DNA from 2 places in the Streptomyces lothianensis genome. Region 1 is predicted to be linked to the other one. Evidence: riboswitches for the same ligand, from Rfam matches in the RefSeq annotation. Region 1 holds a riboswitch; the other holds the start of a gene.
The links. A riboswitch is a leader RNA that binds a small molecule or an ion and turns the genes downstream of it on or off. The one in region 1 is predicted to bind ZMP and ZTP.
Positions count from the first base shown of each region.

Region 2: another riboswitch for ZMP and ZTP. It lies ahead of ACLF6P_RS27520 (bifunctional 5,10-methylenetetrahydrofolate dehydrogenase/5,10-methenyltetrahydrofolate cyclohydrolase); the one in region 1 lies ahead of ACLF6P_RS22780 (glycine hydroxymethyltransferase).

Region 1 is NZ_JBLMKT010000066.1:49,675-53,072, forward strand. Features, by position in the region: gene ACLF6P_RS22780 (glycine hydroxymethyltransferase) at 1-1,282, opposite strand, end outside; ZMP/ZTP riboswitch at 1,330-1,416, opposite strand; gene ACLF6P_RS22785 (AfsR/SARP family transcriptional regulator) at 1,479-3,398, opposite strand, start outside.
Region 2 is NZ_JBLMKT010000077.1:16,677-20,074, reverse strand. Features, by position in the region: gene ACLF6P_RS27525 (polysaccharide lyase 8 family protein) at 1-806, opposite strand, end outside; gene ACLF6P_RS27520 (bifunctional 5,10-methylenetetrahydrofolate dehydrogenase/5,10-methenyltetrahydrofolate cyclohydrolase) at 1,437-2,282, opposite strand; ZMP/ZTP riboswitch at 2,313-2,411, opposite strand; gene ACLF6P_RS27515 (SpoIIE family protein phosphatase) at 2,429-3,398, opposite strand, start outside.

The DNA of each region.
Region 1 (3,398 bases):
CCAGGCCCCGGGTGGTCAGCGCGGGGGTGCCGATCCGCACGCCGGAGGTGTACCAGGCGCCGTTCGGGTCCGCCGGGATCGCATTGCGGTTGGTGACCACCCCGGAGTCGAGCAGCGCCGACTCGGCCTGCCGTCCGGTCAGCCCGTAGGAGGAAGCGACATCGATCAGATTGAGGTGATTGTCCGTACCAGCCGTCACCAGCGTCGCGCCCCGGCGCATCAAGCCGTCCGCCAGCGCCCGCGCGTTGTCGACGACCTGCTGGGCGTAGTCACGGAAGGAGGGCTGACGCGCCTCGGCGAGTGCCACCGCCTTGGCCGCCATCACATGCGGAAGGGGACCACCGAGCACCATCGGGCAGCCGCGGTCGACCTGGTCCTTGAGCGAGTCGTCGCACAGCACCATGCCGCCGCGCGGTCCGCGCAGTGACTTGTGCGTGGTCGTCGTGACGATCTGCGCATGCGGTACGGGATCGAAGTCCCCGGTGAGCACCTTGCCGGCCACGAGCCCGGCGAAGTGCGCCATGTCCACCATCAGCGTGGCGCCCACCTCGTCGGCGATCTCGCGCATGATGCGGAAGTTCACGAGGCGCGGATAGGCGGAGTAGCCGGCCACGATGATCAGCGGCTTGAACTCCCGGGCGGACTTCCGCAGGGATTCGTAGTCGATCAGACCGGTGGAGGGATCGGTGCCGTAGGAGCGCTGATCGAACATCTTCCCGGAGATGTTCGGCCGGAATCCGTGCGTGAGGTGACCGCCCGCGTCCAGGGACATGCCGAGCATCCGCTGGTTGCCGAAGGCCGCGCGCAGCTCGGCCCAGTCGGCATCGGAGAGGTCGTTGACCTGACGGGCGCCGGCCTTCTCCAGGGCGGGCGCCTCCACCCGGTCGGCGAGCACGGCCCAGAAGGCGACCAGGTTGGCGTCGATCCCGGAGTGCGGCTGGGCATAGGCGTGGCGGGCGCCGAAGAGTTCGCGGGCGTGCTCGGCGGCCAGGGATTCGACGGTGTCGACATTGCGGCATCCGGCGTAGAAGCGGCGGCCGACCGTGCCCTCGGCGTACTTGTCGCTGAGCCAGTTGCCCATGGCGAGCAGTGTCGCGGGCGAGGCGTAGTTCTCGGAGGCGATCAGCTTGAGCATCTCGCGCTGGTCGTGCAGCTCCTGGCCGATGGCATCGGCGATGCGCGGCTCGACCCCGCGGATCACGTCCAGGGCGCTGTTGAAGGCGGTGGAGGCGGTGGAGGCGGAGGCGGAGGAGGCGGAGGGGGTGACGGAAGGATCGGTCATGAGGGTGGACCTCCGGACGAAGACGATGCGTACAGGTTCGTCGTACTCGGTTCGGCCCAGGCGCACGGCACACGGTTCATGGGCCGCTTCCCGATGGTTGACCCCATCCAAGCGCGCCAGTCACGGCCCGTGCGTCACCCTACCGCCGCACGGCCTGTCACGATCTCCTGTCCGGGATACGAACGCCCGGTGGCGATCACAGCCCGGCCTCCCCCATCCGGTGGTCGAGTTCGCGCAGGCGTTCGCGTACCGGGGCTGCCTCGTACGGGGAGAGCCCGCGCAGGAGGTCGAGTGCGCGTTGCAGGCTCTCCCGGGCCTCCTCGCCGCGGCCCGCGGCCAGCTGGGTCTCGGCCAGTTGGGGCAGGGTCTCGGCCTCGTAGATGCGTTCGCGGCCGCGGCGGAGTTCGAGGGCCTGTTCGTAGCATGCGATGGCCTCGTCGTGGCGGCCCGCGCTGCGGTGGATGAAGCCGAGGCTGTCCAAGGTGGCGGCCTCTCCCATGACGTCGCCGAGCGTGCGCAGCACGTCGAGCGCCTGGCCGCACCGCTCGCCCGCCGGTTCCAGCGCGCCCAGCTGGGCATGCCACCAGCCCGCGTTGTTGAGCGCCATTGCCTCACCGGCCCGGTGGCCGACGGCCCGGCAGTACGCGAGCGCCTTCTCGCTGTGTTCAAGTGCAGCGGAGGCATCCCCGAGCTGACCCACCAGCACGGCGATCTGGGTGTGGACCACCGCGCGGCCGACGTCGTCGCCCAGCTTCTCGTAGAGCCGCAGGGCGTGATCCAGGTGGGCCCGGCCCTCGTCGTGTTGCCCCAGCCGCGCGAGTGCCTGACCGAGACCGAAGTGGCAGTAGGCCAGGGCCTCCGGATCATTCAGGCGCTGCGCCGCCGTCAGGGCCACCCGGTGCACATCGATCTGCTCGGCGAGAAAGCCCTGCTGGTACAGGAAGGTGCGGCAGGCCCTCGCCAACTGCCAGGCATGTGTGTCGAATCCGCCCTCCGCCGCCCTCCGCACCGCGGCGGCGAGCGACTCGCGTTCGACCGTGAACCAGTCGAGTGCGGTGGTGGCGTCGGCGTGGCGGGTGACCGAGACACCGGGCTGCAGCGGTCCGGGCGTGATCTGGATCTGGTGATGCCGGTTGAGCAGCCGGTCCGCGCCGAGCGCACTGTGCAGATAGTGATCGAGCAGGCGTGCAAGGGCCGTATAGCGTTGCGCCGCGCCGAGTTGCGCCACGGCCTGCTCCTCGGCGTAGGCGCGCAAAAGGTCGTGCAGGGTGAAGCGGCCGGCCGCCTGATCCGCGAGGAGATGCACCTCGGACATCTCGGCCAGGGCCTGTTCCGCCTGCCGCTGTGGGATACCGGCCAGGCTGGCGGCGGCGGGCAGCGAGACCTCGGGGCCGGGGTGCAGGCCGAGCAGCCGGAAGACCGCCGCGGACCGGGCCGTCAGCTGTCCGCTCGACCAGGAGAACACGGCACGTACATCACTCGCGGTGTCGCCCGTGTCCAGCAGGTCGAGACGGGTGCGCGGGCCGCGCAGCTCGCCGGCGAGGTCGTCGAGTGAACGCTCCGGGTAGGCGGCGGCCCGTGCGGAGACGACCCCGAGGGCCAGCGGCAGCCGCCCGCAGGAGGCGATCAGATCGGCCGCCGCCTCGGGTTCGGCGGTGACGCGTGCGTCGCCGAGGCGGCGGACCAGCAGTTCGCGTGCCTCCGCGGGATCGAGCACGTCGAGCCCGACCAGGCTCGCGGGGTGGGTGACGGCGAGACCGGTGAGGCGGTTGCGGCTGGTGATCAGCACCGCGCAGCCGGGCCCGCCGGGGAGCAGCGGACGCACCTGCTCGGCATCGCGGGCGTTGTCGAGCACGATGAGCAGCCGGCGATCGGCGACCAGGCTGCGGTAGAGCGCCACCTGCGCCTCCGGATCGGCCGGCACCCGCGCGGGCGGGACGCCGAAGGCGCTGAGGAACCTCCTGATGGCATCGCCGGTCCGCAGCGGTCGGCCGGACGGGGCGAAGCCGCGCAGGTTCACATGGAGCTGGCCGTCGGGATACCGGGGTGCCGCCTGCCGGGCCCAGTGTTCGGCGAGCAGGGTCTTTCCGATGCCCGCAGCCCCGGAGATCACACA
Region 2 (3,398 bases), on a different contig from region 1:
TGGATGAACGAGCCGTCGGCGTACAGCCCGTCGCCGCTGGTGACGTACGGGAAGACGGGGGAGAGGGCGTCGCGGCCGAGCGCGAGCTTGGCGGCGTTGTCGCCGACGGCTCCGCGGACGATGAGGACGCGGCACAGGTCGACACGGTTCGCGCCCGTGGACGTGCCGGTGTAATGCTCGACGGCCGAGTCCGGCACGAAATGGTCGACGGCTCGGCAGTAGTCGGCGATCTGCCCTGCTGACAGGTGCTCGTACATCAGGATGCAGATGTCGAGCAGAGCCTGCGGGGCACCTATCTGCCAGCTCCACCAGTTGCCGAAGCGTGCCTGGTTCTCGTTGTAGACGCGGGAGTAGAGGTGGTCGAGGCCGGTGAGGACCGCCGACTTGAGCGCCCCGTCGCCGGTGAGGCCGGTGCCCGGCTGGCAATAGGCCTCGGCCATGGTCCGCAGCCGGTAGTAGCTCGTCGCCATGCGGCCGGAATAGCCGTACGAGTCCTGGTCGGTGTCGGGTTCGGGGTCGGCGAAGTCGAGGTCGGGCCAGAGTGAGCCGGGCGCCGGGGCCATGCTCTCGCGGAAGCCGGCCGCGGTCGTGCCCAGTTCGGCGAGCTTCGACCTGAAGGGCTCGGTGCTCGGGCTGAAGCCCGAACCGAGGGTCAGCGTGCGCCACTTGGCGCGCAGGGTGCCGAACTCGGATTCCGAGGCGCCGTGCGCGACCCCCCTGAACAGGGGCGTACCCAGCGCGAACGCGCCGAGGGAGGCGGCGGAGCCGGCGGCGAGGAAGGTGCGGCGGGACCAGGACGTCGTCATGGAGAACTCCGGAGGGACGCACGGCTGGGGTGGCAAGCGGTTTCTAGCACGCGTCCGTTCAAACGCTCAATAGGGCGTGCGGAGGTGATCGATTCGATCATTCGATGCGGCGTGGATGTGCTGAGTTCTCGGCAGCCGCAGCCGCAGCCGCAGCCGCAGCCGCAGTCGCAGCGGCTGCCGAACCCCTACCAGGAGCCACCACGCCCAGCCTCCGCAGACGCCGGTCCAGCACAACCTCTACGCCCAGCAGGGTCCACCGGCCTGTCCGCAGCTGACACCGGCCCGGCGCGCCCGGGACGCCGCCGGGATTCGGCGCACCGGTGCCGCCGTCCGGGCCGCGCAAGGGGATCCCCGGCTGGGCGTCGACTAGGGAGTGTCCGGCGGATCATGCCGCTGACGCGGGGGTCTGGCACGCCCACCTGCTGCGTTGTCGTCACTCTTCCCCAAGCTCTCAACTCCGCTGCGCTCCGTTCGAGCAGGGGAGACCCCATTCGCTCCGCGTCGCCTCCCTCCTCCGCCTTGCATGTGGAAGCGCCAGACCCCCGCTCACCAGGCCTTTCCAGGCACCGTGGGCCGATGGCGGCCTGATCCGCCGGACACCCCCTAGGCGTGGATGACGACAGGGACCGGTCAGGCCGTCTGGCGCTCCGCCGCGTCCATCGTCTGCTCAAGGAGCACGGCGATCGTCATCGGACCGACACCGCCCGGCACCGGGGTGATCAGGCTCGCGCGCTCGGCCGCCGAGTCGAAGTGGACGTCGCCCACGTTGCCCGGGTTGTAGCCGGCGTCGATCACCACCGCGCCCTCCTTGATGTCCGCGCCCTTGATGAACTCCGGCCGGCCCACGGCCGCCACCAGGATGTCCGCCTCGCGCGTCACCTCGGCGAGGTCCTTCGTACGGGAGTGGCAGTACGTGACCGTCGCGTTGCGGCCGAGCAGCAGCAGGCCCACGGGCTTGCCGAGGATCGCGCTGCGGCCGACGACCACCGCGCGCTTGCCGGTGGGGTCGACGTCGTAGGCGTCGAGCAGGCGCATGATGCCGCCGGGGGTACAGGACTCGAAGCCGGGGAGGCCGAAGCCCATCGCGGCGAAGGACGTCATCGTCACGCCGTCGACGTCCTTCTGAGGGGCGATGGCCTCGAAGGCCGCGCGCTCGTCGATGTGCTCGCCGACCGGGTGCTGCAGCAGGATGCCGTGCACGTCCGGGTCCTCGGAGAGGTCCCTGAGCGCGGCGACGAGCTGCTCGGTGGTGACGTCTGCGGGCAGCGGGACGTGACGGGACTCGATGCCGGCCTTCGCGCAGCGGTTGCGCTTCATCTTCACGTACGTCACGGAGGCCGGGTCCTCGCCGACGAGGACCGTCGCGAGGCAGGGGGTCTTGCCGGTGCGGTCGGTGAAGGTCCTGGCGCGGGCGGCGGTGCGGGTGGTGATCTCGCGGGCGAGGGCCGTGCCGTCCATGTAGCGGGGGCTGGGCATGGTGGGTGCTCCTGAGCGTCGGCTGGTCGTGTCGATCGCCCAGGCGCGCGGCAGGTGTGCAGTCGGCTTCTTGTGCCGGGCTGCTCCCCGGTGGTGCTCCACCTTTTTGCGCCAGTCGCAGCCGGGTCCAGGGTATGCGATGGGGGTCACCGGCCGTGCCCGGGCCCCCGGCTCGGGCTGCCCCCTGCTCCGGCTGCTCCGGGCTCCGTGCGGCGAAGTCCGGACTTCGTACGGCGCAGGAGGAGCAGCGCCATGTCGTCGTTGCGGGGTGCGGACCGTTCGGCGTGGTCCAGGAGCGCGTCTGCGAGGTCCTCGAGGTTTCCGGCGGGTGCTGTGCCCAGTCGGCGGGCGAGGGAGGTGGTGGCTTCGTCGATGTCGGTGCCGGGGGCCTCGACGAGCCCGTCGGTGTACAGGGCGAGCACGGATCCGGGCGGGAAGGGGATCTCGGTGGTGGGGTAGTCGGCTTCGGGGTCGATGCCCAGGAGCAGGCCGGGCGGCAGGCGGAAGGTGCCGGTGCGGCCGTCGGGCCGCCGGAACAGAGCCGGGGGGTGTCCTGCGGTGGCCAGTCGTACGGTGTGGTGGGGCAGGTCGAGGCGGGCGATGAGGCAGCTGGCGAACAGGCCGGGGTCGAGTTCGCACAGCAGGCGGTTGGTGCGGGCGAGGACGTCGCCGGGCGGGGAGCCGGTGGTGGCGTGGGCGCGTACGGCCGTGCGGATCTGGCCCATGAGGGCCGCTGCGGTGGGGTCGTGCCCCTGGACGTCGCCGATGGCCACGGCGGCGGTTTTGTCGGTGCAGGGGATGAGGTCGTAGAAGTCGCCGCCGATGTCCATGCCCTGGCCGGCGGGCCGGTAGCGGGCGGCTGTCTCCAGTCCGGGGATGTGCGGCAGGGCGCGCGGCAGCAGCCCGGTCTGCAGGCTGTGGGCGAGGGCGTGCTTGGCGTCGTAGAGCCGGGCGCGGTCGAGGGCCTGCGCGACCAGTCCGGCCAGGGACGTGAGCAGGGCGCGCTCGGCGGGCGGGAAGATGCGGGGCTGGTCGTAGGCGAGAACGAGGGAGCCGACCGGGCGGCCGGAGACGATCAGCGGGAGGAAGGCCCAGGAGGCCATCTCGTCCTGGTGC